4 regions of the Nocardia sp. NPDC051463 genome follow, and region 2 is predicted to be linked to each of the others. Evidence: riboswitches for the same ligand, from Rfam matches in the RefSeq annotation. Region 2 holds a riboswitch; each other region holds the start of a gene.
What was found. A riboswitch is a leader RNA that binds a small molecule or an ion and turns the genes downstream of it on or off. The one in region 2 is predicted to bind S-adenosylmethionine.
Positions count from the first base shown of each region.

Region 1: it holds a riboswitch for S-adenosylmethionine, as region 2 does, so the genes downstream of both, AB0M74_RS13505 (bifunctional o-acetylhomoserine/o-acetylserine sulfhydrylase) here and AB0M74_RS19985 (aminotransferase class V-fold PLP-dependent enzyme) in region 2, are expected to answer to the same signal.
Region 3: it holds a riboswitch for S-adenosylmethionine, as region 2 does, so the genes downstream of both, AB0M74_RS15470 (rhodanese-like domain-containing protein) here and AB0M74_RS19985 (aminotransferase class V-fold PLP-dependent enzyme) in region 2, are expected to answer to the same signal.
Region 4: it holds a riboswitch for S-adenosylmethionine, as region 2 does, so the genes downstream of both, AB0M74_RS29145 (hypothetical protein) here and AB0M74_RS19985 (aminotransferase class V-fold PLP-dependent enzyme) in region 2, are expected to answer to the same signal.

Region 1 covers NZ_JBFBAB010000008.1:27,991-31,170, forward strand. Annotated here, with positions in the region: gene AB0M74_RS13505 (bifunctional o-acetylhomoserine/o-acetylserine sulfhydrylase) at 1-1,277, opposite strand, end outside; SAM riboswitch class IV at 1,364-1,474, opposite strand; gene AB0M74_RS13510 (TetR family transcriptional regulator) at 1,527-2,264, opposite strand; gene AB0M74_RS13515 (MFS transporter) at 2,399-3,180, shown strand, end outside.
Region 2 covers NZ_JBFBAB010000014.1:147,240-150,419, reverse strand. Annotated here, with positions in the region: gene AB0M74_RS19995 (DHA2 family efflux MFS transporter permease subunit) at 1-422, shown strand, start outside; gene AB0M74_RS19990 (LysE family translocator) at 424-1,068, opposite strand; SAM riboswitch class IV at 1,209-1,322, shown strand; gene AB0M74_RS19985 (aminotransferase class V-fold PLP-dependent enzyme) at 1,369-2,691, shown strand; gene AB0M74_RS19980 (flavin reductase family protein) at 2,781-3,180, opposite strand, start outside.
Region 3 covers NZ_JBFBAB010000009.1:194,827-198,006, reverse strand. Annotated here, with positions in the region: gene AB0M74_RS15480 (RpiB/LacA/LacB family sugar-phosphate isomerase) at 1-97, opposite strand, end outside; gene AB0M74_RS15475 (O-succinylhomoserine sulfhydrylase) at 203-1,429, opposite strand; gene AB0M74_RS15470 (rhodanese-like domain-containing protein) at 1,414-1,830, opposite strand; SAM riboswitch class IV at 1,845-1,961, opposite strand; gene AB0M74_RS15465 (hypothetical protein) at 2,024-2,479, opposite strand; gene AB0M74_RS15460 (FAD-dependent oxidoreductase) at 2,821-3,180, shown strand, end outside.
Region 4 covers NZ_JBFBAB010000030.1:24,563-27,742, forward strand. Annotated here, with positions in the region: gene AB0M74_RS29135 (LLM class flavin-dependent oxidoreductase) at 1-763, opposite strand, end outside; gene AB0M74_RS29140 (GNAT family N-acetyltransferase) at 760-1,323, opposite strand; gene AB0M74_RS29145 (hypothetical protein) at 1,375-1,668, opposite strand; SAM riboswitch class I at 2,013-2,106, opposite strand; gene AB0M74_RS29150 (hypothetical protein) at 2,392-3,108, shown strand.

The sequences.
Region 1 (3,180 bases), on a different contig from region 2:
AGCCGAACCAGCCCCGGCGTGACGCCGGAGGCCAACTGCTCTTCAGGTGTCAGCTGCGAGTGCGTGGTCGACGCAGGATGGATCACGAGAGAACGCACATCACCGATGTTAGCGACATGGCTGTGCAGGGCTAATGCGTCCACGAACTTCTTGCCCGCATCGACACCGCCGCTGAGCTCGAACGCAACAATCGCGCCCGGCCCCTTCGGTGCGAGCTGCTTGGCGCGCTCGTGCCACGGCGAGGACGGCAGCCCCGCGTAGTACACCGCTTCGACGGTGGGCTGGGCGGTCAGGAACTCGGCCACCGCCTGCGCGTTGGCGACATGGCGCTCCAGGCGCAGGCTCAGCGTCTCGACGCCCTGACTGATCAGGAAGGCGTTGAACGGCGACACCGCGGCGCCGAGGTCGCGCAGCAGCTGCACGCGTGCCTTCAGCGCGTACGCGGGTGCGCCCAGGTCGGCGAACACCGCACCGTGGTAGCTCGGGTCCGGAGTGGTGAAACCCGGGAACCGTGGCGCGCCCTGCTCGTCGCGCACGGTCCAGTCGAACGTGCCGCCGTCGACGATCACGCCCGCGACCGCGGTGCCGTGGCCGCCCAGGTACTTGGTCGCCGAGTGCACGACGATGTCGGCACCGTGCGCGAGCGGCTGGATCAGGTACGGGGTGGCGACCGTGTTGTCCACGATCAGCGGCAGTCCGTTGGCGTGCGCGATCGCGGAGATTCCCGGGATGTCGAAGAGGGCACTGCTCGGGTTGGCGATGGTCTCGCCGTAGAACGCCTTGGTGTTCGGCCGGATGGCCGCCCGCCACTGCTCCAGGTCGTCGGGGTCCTCCACGAAGGAGACCTCGATACCGAGCTTGGGCAGCGAGTAGTGGAAGAGGTTGTAGGTGCCGCCGTAGAGGTGCGGGCTGGACACGATGTGGTCGCCTGCCGAGGCCAGGTTGAGGATCGCGTAGGTCTCCGCGGCCTGTCCCGAGGCCAGCAGCAGTGCGGCGACACCACCCTCCAGGGCGGCAATGCGCTGCTCGACCACGTCCTGGGTCGGGTTCATGATCCTGGTGTAGATGTTGCCCGGCTCGGCGAGGCCGAACAACGCGGCCGCGTGATCGGTGTCACGGAAGGCGTAGGAGGTGGTCTGGTAGATCGGGAGGGCGCGGGCGCCGGTGGTCTCGTCCGGGGCCTGCCCCGCGTGGACCTGCTTGGTCTCGAAGGACCACTGCGTCGGATCGGACGCGATCGAATCGATATCGGCCGCGGACGCGATGGGGTCACTCATGTCTTACTCCAAGGGGGTTGTTCGCCAGAACTACTTACTAATGGGATGTGGGCGACGGACAACAACACATGGGGGGTACCTCCTGAAGTGCGCGCTTGCTCTCGACTTTCGAGAGCCCGGTCATCACCCGGAGCACCCCACCGCTGCAGGAGGGTTGCCGTCCAGCAAGCCGGGGCTTCGCGCTGGCACTCATGACCTGACCGGCATCATAGCTGGCGGTCGGTCGACGATCGAAATCGTCGTCGAAAATCACCGGGTTGCGGTGGCCAACGGGACGCAGCAGATGCGCACGAACTCGTCGAAGGTGGACAGGAACGCGGTGCGGCCCGCCATGGCCGCCGCCGCCGGATCGCTGTCGTCGAAGATGTCGACCGAACATTCCATCCCGAGCTGACCGATCAGCTGCCAGGTGCCGACGATCAGCCGCACCTCGAGTGCGTCGGGCTGGGTGTGGAGTCGTTCGGCGAGCACCTCGGCGATCGCGGCGGTCTTGTTGTCGGCATGTTCGAGACTGCGCGCACTGACCGACGGACTGTTGCGCAAGATGCGCTGCATCTGCTGGAACTGCCGGAACGACAGCAGTCTGTCATTTCCGTCTATCGCCTGGTCGATGGTCCGCAGGAAAGCCTCACGCAATGCTTGCAGCTCGTTGCCGGTGACCGGGAGTCCGCGCAGCGTCTCGGCGACAGTGCGGCCGAAGTCCTTGATCGGCCCCAGGATGATGTCTTCTTTGCTGTCGAAATACCGGTTGATCGTCCGGGGCGAGACGTCGGCGGCATTGGCGATCTGCTCGACGGTGGTGGCATCGAAACCATGCGCGTCGCAGAGATCGAGTCCGACCTCGATGATGCGCAACCGGGTCTGCTGCTTCTTGCGCTCGCGCAGGCCGGCAGGCGTGGGAATCGCGGCGTGGTCCTGGTTCGGCTCGGCGCCGGCAGGGGAGTCCGCTGCGGCGCTCGCGCCGGTCGGCGTTGATGACTCGAGCATCTTTCCACTGTATCGCAACCGGGACTTTTCGTGTCGTTAGCAGTCAAATGTCTGATTGCGACATTTTTCTCTTGACGACAAATGTCTGACAATGACAGGATGGCATCACGACTTCGAGTTTCAAGGAGATCAAGGTGACCGAGACTGCGACAGCGGTAGACGTTCCGGAAAAACAAGGCAGTTCGGCACGCTGGTTGGCCCTGGGGGTGATCGCATTGGCCCAGCTCATGGTGGTGCTGGACGCCACCATCGTGACCATCTCGCTGCCGTTCGCACAACGTGATCTCGACATCAGTGATGGCAATAAGCAATGGATGCTCACCGCCTACACGCTGATTTTCGGCGGTCTGCTGTTGCTCGGCGGCCGGCTCGCCGACTACCTCGGCAGGCGCCGGATCTTCATCGTCGGTCTCGTGGGCTTCGCGGCGGCCTCCGCGCTTGCGGGTCTCGCGCAGAACGGTGTGGAGCTGTTCGCCGGCCGCGCACTGCAGGGCGCTTTCGCGGCTTTGCTTGCGCCGGCGGCACTTTCGCTGCTCTCGGTGACTTTCACCGAGGCCAAGGAACGCGCGACCGCGTTCGGTGTCTTCGCCGGAATCTCCGCGGGTGGGGCCGCGCTCGGACTGATCGCGGGTGGCGCGCTCACCGAGTACGCCTCGTGGCGCTGGTGCCTGCTGGTGAACACCCCGATCGCCATCCTCGCTCTGGTCGGTGCGCTGGCCTTTGTGGTGAAGGACATACCGGCCCCGCGCACCGGCGGCTACGACGTGCCGGGTGCCGTCACCGTGACGCTCGGTCTGATCGCGATCGTGTACGGCTTCAGTCGCGCCGCCGACGACGGCTGGTTGGCAGGCAGCACCCTCGGGCTGCTCGTCGCGGGTGTCGCGCTGCTGATCGCCTTCGTCGCGATCGAGCGTCG
Region 2 (3,180 bases):
CGGTATCGGGACGGCTGACCGACCGCTACGGGGGTGGTGTCGTCGCGGTGGCGGGCAATGCGTTGATCGTCGCGACAACGGTGTCGTTCGCGCTGTCGGACGCCTCGCTGAATCCCCTACTTGTGCAGGCGTTGTTGCTGGTCAGAGGGATTGCTGCGGGACTGACCGGAATGCCCATCGTTACGGCGGCCTATGCGGCAGTCGGTCGCGAGCAACTCCCGGATGCCGCGTCGTTCGTGAATATCGTGCAGCGGGTGGGTGGCGCCGTCGGTGCGGCATTGATGGCGGTCGTCCTCTATCGTGCGGCCGCGGCGGGTGTGTCCATCGATGTGAGCTTCCAGCGGTCGTTCGGGTGGTTGACCGGTGCGGGAGCCGTCGCGCTCGTTGCATCGATCCTCTTGTGGCGCAAGGAAAAAGGGTGACCTAGGCGGCCGAGGCTGCAGTGCCGATACCGAGGGCAGCGAGGACAGCCGCGCTCGCCTGCTCCAGGCGAGCGCGGACCTTCGGCCTGCGTAGCATCGCCACGGCGCGCGAGGCAGCGATCGCGAGCAGCACCATCTCCACCGCGGCGATGCTCGATTCGACCGCGCCGAGGGCGAGGGTGTTGGCGAAGGTGACGTCGGTGAGGAACTGGGGCAGCACCGCCAGGTAGAACAGACCGACCTTCGGGTTGAACATGCACGACACCAGCCCTGCGGCGAATGCCGAGCGAATCGAGGCGGGGGAAGCGGAATTCGCCTGCGCGGTAACCGCTTCGGCCGGGTCGAGGGCGGCCCGCCGCTGTCGCCGGTGATCGATGAGCGCCCGAACTCCCAAGTACACCAAGTAGATTCCGCCGACGATCTTCAGTGCGCGATAGGCCGTCGCCGACTGCTCCAGCAAAGCTGCGACGCCCGCCGCGACCACAATGGCCCATCCGATGCCGCCGAGCGCCGATCCGATCGCTGCCGCGATCCCGGGTCGCGCGTCCACGATCGAGAAGCGCAGCACCAGGAACGAATCGGGGCCGGGCGTGATGGACAGCAGCACGCACAGGCCGACGAAACTGAGCAGCAGGGAAAGCGTCACTCACCGAGGGGACCGCACATCACGACATGGCGCAACCGGGTTTCGGCGTGTCGAAACCATGCTCGCCTTCTCCTGGTCGCGAGTGTGGTGTTTCCGATTCCGGTTGACAGCGGCCGGTGCGGTCTGCCAATCTCGGTGCAGGTCATGAGTACCAGCATCAAGCCCTGGCTAGCTGGTCGGCAACCCTCCTCCGCGGTGGGGTGCTCCAGGTGACGACCTGGCCGCCGCCCGACCGGGCGCGGCAAGCGCGGACTCGTCAACCCCCTTGGTTCCGGGTCCCATAGCCGACGGGATTTCGTGATGACTGCTGTGGTGGAGCAGACCTGCGCCGCCCTCGCCCGGGTCTCCGGCGACGATCTGCGGGTGCCGCTCGTCCAGGGCGGAACGACCACCTACGCGAACTTCGACTACGCCGCAAGCGCACCGGCATTGGCGCAGGTCACCGACCGAGTGCAGCAGTTGCTGCCGTTCTACGCGAGCGTGCACCGGGGTGCGGGCTACGCCTCGCGGATCTCCACCGAGTGCTACGAGGCGGCGCGCGGTTCGGTGGCCGGATTCTTCGATGCCGACGACGACCAGGTGGTGGTGTTCACCCGCAACACCACCGACGCGCTGAACCTGCTCGCCGCCTGTGTACCCGGCGACACCGTGGTGCTGGATATCGAGCACCACGCCAACTTCCTGGCGTGGACGCGCAATGGCCGCCGGGTAGTCCGGGCCGCGGACACCGTGGCCGAGACCATCCGGCTGCTGGTCGCCGAACTGTGCAGCAAGCCCGCCGCGCTGCTCGCGGTCACCGGGGCCTCCAACGTCACCGGCGAGGTGCTGCCATTGGAGCGACTGGCCACCATCGCACACCAGTGTGGTGCGCGCATCCTGGTCGATGCCGCACAGTTGGCTCCGCATCGCCGAATCAGTCTGCGCGACAGCGGCATCGACTATCTCGCCTGCTCCGGGCACAAGCTGTACGCGCCCTACGGCGCGGGTGTGCTCGTCGGGCGGCGCGATTGGCTGGATGCCGCCGACCCGTATCTGGCAGGCGGTGGCGCGGTTCGCGAAGTCACCACCACAGGCGCCGACTGGGCCCCGGCACCGCAGCGCCACGAGGCAGGCTCCCCGAACGTCCTCGGCGCGGCCGCGCTCGCCGCCGCCTGTGACGCGCTCTGTGCGATCGATCCCGAAACCCTCGCCACCCACGAACGCCTGCTCGCCGACCGACTCCGCGCCGGCCTGTCCGCCATTCCCGGCGTCAACCTGCTGCGCATCTGGGACGACAGCCCTGACACCGTCGGCATTGTCGCCTTTACCCTGGACGGCTTCGTCCCCGGCCACGTCGCCGCCTATCTCTCCGCCGAACACGGCATCGGCATCCGCGACGGCCGCTTCTGCGCCCACCCGCTGCTGGCCCGCCTCGGTCTCGACGGCGCACTGCGCGCCAGCATCGGCCTCGGCACCAGCTCCACCGACGTCGACCGCCTCGTCGAGGCCATCGCAGCCCTTGTCGAATCCGGCGCTACCTGGAACTACGCCGCCACCGACGGCCTATGGAACCCCACCCCCGAAACCCGCCCCTTCACCAGCCCCGACACCGCTGTCGGCGCCGCACCCTGCCACCTCGGCTGACCGAACTTCGGGGGTGGGATGTGCTGCTACTCGGCGAGCCATTCCCCGTCGAGATCTTCTTCAACACCCTGGACGTCGGGTAACCGGGCTCATTCGCCGAGGGCGTTCGGGCGGTGGTAGCGGCCGTTGTAATAGAGCAGCGGCGCGGCGGCCGGTTTTTCATCGGTGTTGTCGTGGACGCGGGTGACCAAGCCGACGGCGAAGGTGTGGTCGCCGATGGGGATGAGCTGCTGGAGAACGGCGCGGACCCAGATGGGGGTGCCGTGCAGGACCGGCTCGCCGGTGTCGAGGGTGGTCCACAGCGAGCGGTCGGTGAAACGTTCCGCCGCGGCGCGCGCGAAGCGCTGGGCCAGGTGGTGCTGGTGTTCACCGAGGAAGTGGATGACCACCGAATCGGCTTTCAGCAGGGCAGCGATGCTCGACGAGGTGTGTGCGATGTTGAAGGAGACCAGCGGGGGTTGCAGCGACAACGACGCGAAGGATGTCGCG
Region 3 (3,180 bases), on a different contig from region 2:
CCCCGTGTGCGAGCGTCTCCAACCCGCGCCGATGCAGCTCCTCGATCAGTTCCCTCGCCACTCCCACACGCTCGTCCGCTGCCACCGAGATCCGCATACGTCCAGGGTAGGCACGCGGCGGCGCCGCAGGTCACCGAACGGGACATCACCGCTCGCTTCTCGGCGGCCGCCGCGACAATGTCCCGACCGGCGGCGAGTTGCTCTAGCCGAGGGCGTGGTCCAGGTCGTCGAGGAGGTCCTCGACGTCTTCCAGGCCGACCGAAATGCGGACGACGCCGTCGGTGAGACCGATGGTCGCGCGACCTTCCGGGCCCATGGCGCGATGGGTGGTGGTGGCCGGGTGGGTGATGAGGGTCTTGGAGTCACCGAGATTGTTGGAGATGTCGACGATGCGCAAGCGGTTGAGCACCTCGAAGGCACGCTTCTTGCCTTCATCCGCAGGCGCGTTCAGCTCGAAGGTGACCACCGTGCCGCCGCCGCTCATCTGGCTCACGGCCAGCTCGTGCTGCGGATGTGATTCCAGGAAGGGGTATTTCACCCAGCCGACGGACTTGTTGCCCTCGAGGAATTGGGCGATGCGCAGCGCGGATTCAGTGGAATGACGCACCCGCAGCGGCATCGTCTCCAAGCCCTTGAGCAGGGTCCACGCATTGAACGGGCTCAATGCGGGACCGGTGTGGCGCATCAGATTCTTCACCGGGCCGTCGATGTAGTCCTGTGCACCGAGAATCGCGCCGCCGAGCACCCGGCCCTGGCCGTCGATGTGCTTGGTGCCGGAATACACCAGGACGTCGGCGCCGAGTTCGAAGCCACGCTGCAGCAGCGGCGTGGCGAAGACGTTGTCCAGCACCACCTTCGCGCCCGCGGCATGGGCGAGTTCGGTGACCCGGCGCACGTCCACCAGCGTCTGCATCGGATTGGCCGGTGTCTCGAAGAACACCGCCTGGGTGGGTACCGACAGTGCCTGCTCCCACTGGTCGAGGTCGTCACCGTCGACGAAGACGGTTTCGATTCCCCAGCGCGGCAGAATCTCGTTGCACACCACGAAGCAGGAGCCGAACAGGCTGCGCGCGGCCACCAGTCGATCACCCGCGCCGAGCAGCGCGCCGAGCGCGGTGAAGACGGCGGACATACCGCTCGCCGTGGCGAAGCAGGCTTCGCCCCCGTCCATCAGCCGCAGCCGTTCCTCGAACATGGCGACCGTCGGGTTGCCGTAGCGGGAGTAGACGAAATGTTCGACATCGCCGGTGAACGCGGCCTCGGCGGCCTCCGCGCTCTCGTAGACGAAGCCGGAGGTCAGGTACAGCGCTTCGGCCGTCTCCTCGAAACCGGAGCGCCGCAAGCCACCGCGCACGCCGAGGGTCGCCGGACCGACGCCATCGGGCAGCGGCTTGTCGAAGGAGCCGCCGGTGATCACGATTGCCGCCATGGGAGGCCGATGGCGCGCCAACCGGAGCCGCCACGATGACCGGTCGCGTCGAGGCCGCCCTCGAAGCCGTCCAGCACGTTGTAGGACGGTCCGATCCCGAGCCCGGTCGCGGTGTTCGCGGCATGCGCGGAACGCTGCCCGGAGCGACACAGGAACACGACGGGGGCCTCCGGGTTACGGCCGTCGAGCGCCTGGGTCAGCTGCTCGACGAACGCCCCATTGCGAGTACCGGTGCCGTCGACCCACTCGATCAGCACCGTCGGGCGCTCGATCGATGTGGTGTCGGGAACTCCGACGAAGCGCCATTCGGCTTCGGTCCGCACGTCCACCAGGACGGCTTCGGGGTTGTCCCGCAGTAATTCCCACGCCTGCTGCGGGGTGATGTCACCGGCATAACTCATGTGGACCTCCTGTGAATCCGCTCTTGCCGCACCTGGGTTCGGGTGCGCGGCCAGGTCGTCACCCGGAGCACCCCGCCGCGGAGGAGGGTTGCCGACCAGCAAGCCGGGGCTTGACGCTGGTTCTCATGACCTGGTTCTGAGATTGCCTGGGCGGGGGTCACCCTGTCAAACCCCAGTTCACGACGTGGGATGGTCACCCACAGATGAGCCAGCCGTCGCCCGATCGCGTCAGATTCCAGGTCGCCGTGGCCGCCTTGCCGTCGACCTCGGTGGTGACCGTCGCCTTCGCCCGGTCACCGTCGACCATCGGATTCTCGATTTTTGTTATCTCGACGGACTTTCCGGTTTCGAGGCCGCCGAGTTGGGTGGCCAGCGACGACTTGCGCTCGTCGAATCCGTCGCACGCCACAGCCGGCGGCGGCGTGACGTCGCTGTGGCCACGAGCGTTGGCGTAGTTGCGGACCGCCGCCGCGATGCGATCTGCCTCTGTGACATTTTTCTCAGCCGGTGACAGCAGCCCGCCGAGCACGATCCCGACGACCACGATGGCCGCCACCCCTGCCGCCGCGATGAACGGCCACGGGGTGCGGGAGTCGGTCTGGTCGACCTCGATTACGGCGTCGCCGTCGGTGCCTTGCTGATCGGTCATGGCCACGATGATCCCTGGTCGGCGGGGTTATCGAGCGCGCGCCCCCGAACTCGGACGACACGCCGCCGAGGATCCGCGCACACAACGGTTACCCCTGGGCACACCGTGGGTATGCAACGAGAGGCGGGCCGTAGTGGCCGCAGGCCGGTCACCGCACCGGCGCGGGCCGCCCCTTGGACCACCGATAGAATCGCGAGACTGCGGCCTGCTGTCATAGCTGATATGACTGCGAGTCGGCACCAGTGTCCGCACATCAGGTGCAACCACAGCGGCGCGTCGAGTTAGCCTAGGCTAAGACCGACGCCATTAATTGTTTTCGACCTTAAGGGTGCGCGTAAGAGATGACCGAACAGAGTGCAGCGACCCGCCCGCTCCGCATCGCGATCGTGGGCGCAGGGCCGGCCGGCATCTACGCCGCCGACGCATTGATGAAGTCCGACGCGGAAGTGTCGATCGACTTGTTCGAGCGCATGCCTGCTCCGTTCGGGCTGATCCGCTACGGCGTCGCGCCCGACCATCCGCGCATCAAGGGCATCATCACCGCCCTGCACAAGGTGCTCGACAAGCCGCAGGTGCGCCTGCTCGGCAACATCGACTACGGCACCGACATCACCCTCGACGACCTGCGCACCTTCTATGACGCGGTCATCTTCTCCACCGGCGCCAACGCCGACCGCGCCCTGGATATCCCCGGTATCGGT
Region 4 (3,180 bases), on a different contig from region 2:
AGATCGGCCGGAACACCGCCGCGGCCTCCTGCGAGGTCCTGGCCACGTGGAATCCGGCGGTACCCGCGCCGACCATGGCATCGGCAGGGTCGTGCCCGTAGAACTCCCACCGCTCCCGGTAGTGGCGCACGAGCTCGGCATACGGCTCGATGGGATTGGTGACATTCGCCGAGAACAGCGGATCACCGTGGCGCGCGGCCAGTTCCACCGAGTCGCGACTCGTCGCGCTGCCGTGCCAGATGCGGATGCGTGGCTGCCACGGCCGCGGCAGCGCCTTGGCCGCGCGGAGTTCGGGCCGGAACCGACCGGACCAGGTCACGCTGTCGCTGGCCCAGAGTTCCCGGAACAGCTCGTAGCCTTCCCGATTGCGGTCCCACTGATCGTCGGTGGTGACGTGGAACAACTCGGCTTGTGCGCTGCCGTTGCCCTTGCCGATGATCAGTTCCAGCCTGCCGCCGGAGAGATTGTCCAGCGTCGAGTAGTCCTCGAAGGCGCGCACCGGATCCAGCAGGCTCAGAGTGGTGACCGCGGTGAACAACGAGATGCGCGAGGTGACCGCGGCGATGTGGCTGAGGATCACCGGCGGTGCGGCCGACAGGAACGGATCCTCGTGCCGCTCGCCGACGGCGAACCCGTCGTAGCCGAGCTCTTCGGCGCTGCTCGCCTGCTCGATGACAGTGCGCAGCCGCTCTCTGGTGCCGGGCAGTCGCCCGGTTGTCGGATCCGGAACCCGGGTGACCAGGGTGAACAGCAGGAACTTCATGCGTGGGCTCCTACCGGGTCGGAGGCGGGAAGTGGGGCGTGCAGGTACTTCTCGAAGGGATGCGGGGCGATCTCTTCCGACGGGGTGTCCAAGTCGTAGAGCGCGGTGTAACCGTGAGCCAGATACAGGGCGACGGCCTCGGGCTGGCGTGGACCCGTGATCAGGTAGATGCGGCGGTATCCACGCCGTGCGATTTCGGTCTCCAGCTGTTCGAGCACGAAGCGGCCCAGTCCCTGCCTGCGGTGCTCACGTGCGGTCCAGATGCGTTTCAGCTCGGCGGTGTCGTCGTCGTAGCGCCGGAAAGCGCCGCCCGCCACGGGTTCGCCGTCGCGGGTCACGACCAGCAGCGCACCGTCCGGCGCCGCGAACTCCGCGGCTGGATAGGCGCGCAGCGAGTCGTGCACGGCACCGACGGTCCGGCCGTAGCGCATGCTGTATTCGACGGCGAGCTCCGCGAGCAGGGGTGTGGCCAGCGGATCGTCCTGGGCGACCGCGTACACGCGCAGCTCGGGTCGAGTCGTCGGCGAGCGTCGCCGGCTCGAGGAAAGTCGCTGTGTCATCGGGCTGTCACGACTTCTTCGGCAGGCCGGGCGGGTTGGTCCGCGAGTCGGTCACTGTTTCGGGCTTGCGCCCCACCGGTCGATGGCCTGCTGGTAGGTGCCCGACTGGATGGCGTGGTCGATGGCCTTGTGCACCGCGCCGATCAGCCTGTTGTTCTTCTTGGTGAGCACGCCGATCTCGCCATGGAGCGCCTCGCCCGCGCCGGAGGCGGTGGCCACGATCTCGGTGTTGCCGTGTGATAGATCGCGGTGGGGTTGGATCCGATGGGCCGGCGCACCGATGGTGGGCCGCAGATCGAACAGTGGCGGTCGTCGTACCCGCTCCGGACGGATGGACGATGCCAACCGAGTCGACGGTGCCGGACGTGGCGGATTCGTCGGGTGCCGGGGTGGCGGGTTCGCCGGGTGCTGCACTCGTGCCGGGCCGGCCCGGGGAGGCGGGCGCACCGCCGACGGCCGCGGCTGCGCCGGAAACGGCTGCGCCAGATGCGATGGACGCACTCATATCGAGGTCCTTCGAAGAAACGAACGAGACCGGCCCCTCATCAGGCGGTCACATCACCCGGCCAGTGACGGGTGCACAAGCTGGCGGCGTGGTCAGTCGCGACAGCTCGCGGCGGTGATGTGGCACTGGTCGACAGGGCGAGGGGCCCAACGGTTGCCGGGTTGTTCGGTGATCATGTCGGTTTCCTCCATCGTTCCCGGCGGAAGCACCCGCACCCGGCTCGCGGGGGGTTGCTGCGACGTCGACGAGCCAGGTCTCTCGGTCGCTCTGGATGGTGCGGCCCGCGGCGAGCTCGGGGCCGTCGAGGGGCTAGCCGAAATAGCATGCGAAGCAAGGGCACTCCAGAACAAGGTTAGGAATCAGCGTGAGCGCAGCCCTTGTCCGACAGGTCGTCTCCCGCGATCATTTAGCCCGTCGCCCTGAGCAGCGCCCACCTCATGGATCCGACTCACAGATCGTGTCGCGTGCGACGCGCCGGAAATTAGCTGTGCCGAAGATTCCCAGCTTCGAGAGTTTGCCGGAGTACCGTGTCCTCGATCGTGCCGACGATGAGGAGGTCCGAAGTGACCGTTGTGCGCCGTCTGACCACGCTGACCGCCATCGCGACGAGTGCCGCCGCGCTAGCCCTTGCCGCCCCTGCCACCGCTTTCGGCGCTCCGGCGGCTCCCACCCCGGCTGCGGCCGCCGAGCGCCCCGGTCTCGCCCCGGCAGCCGCGCCTACCGATCTGTTCGGCGCGTATCAATCGGCGGTGCAAGCGCTGCGTGCCGCCGGCATGGACCCCTTCCTGTATCCGACCGCCGCGGCATTCTGCTCCGACGCAGGCACCCTTGGCCTGGTCCCCGCCATCGCGGGCGCTTTTCCCGGCCCGTGGCCCAAGACCACGGTGAACATCCCCGGCCTCGATCTCACCGCCGTGAAAGCGGGCCAGACCATGTTCACCTTCGTGCCCTATGGCGTTGCCCCCGACACCTCGACCGAGTCGGGCATGCGTGTCGCCTGGATGAACCTGAGCAACGGGCGCAGCGGCGCCACCTCGATGGGCCTGCTCTCCGACGTCTTCCGAGCTATGGTCCCCGCCGAGGTCCCCGCAGAAATCCGCCCCCTTGCCGAACGCGCGATCCAGGACTTCTTCTTCGCCGCCCTCCCGGTCGGCGGGGTCCGCGCCGTCCCGGTCGATACCGGCTCGGGAACCGTGCTCGCCGCCGTCTTCGGCGCCGTCGAAAACAACGGCCACTCGTGCTTCTTCCTCCCGACCATCGGTATCACCGCGGTTCCATAGCTCGGTCTGTCCGACCCTCCGGTCCGGAATCAAAAGGCCCAGGAGCCGAAGGCGTCACCCCTGTGCGCCAGA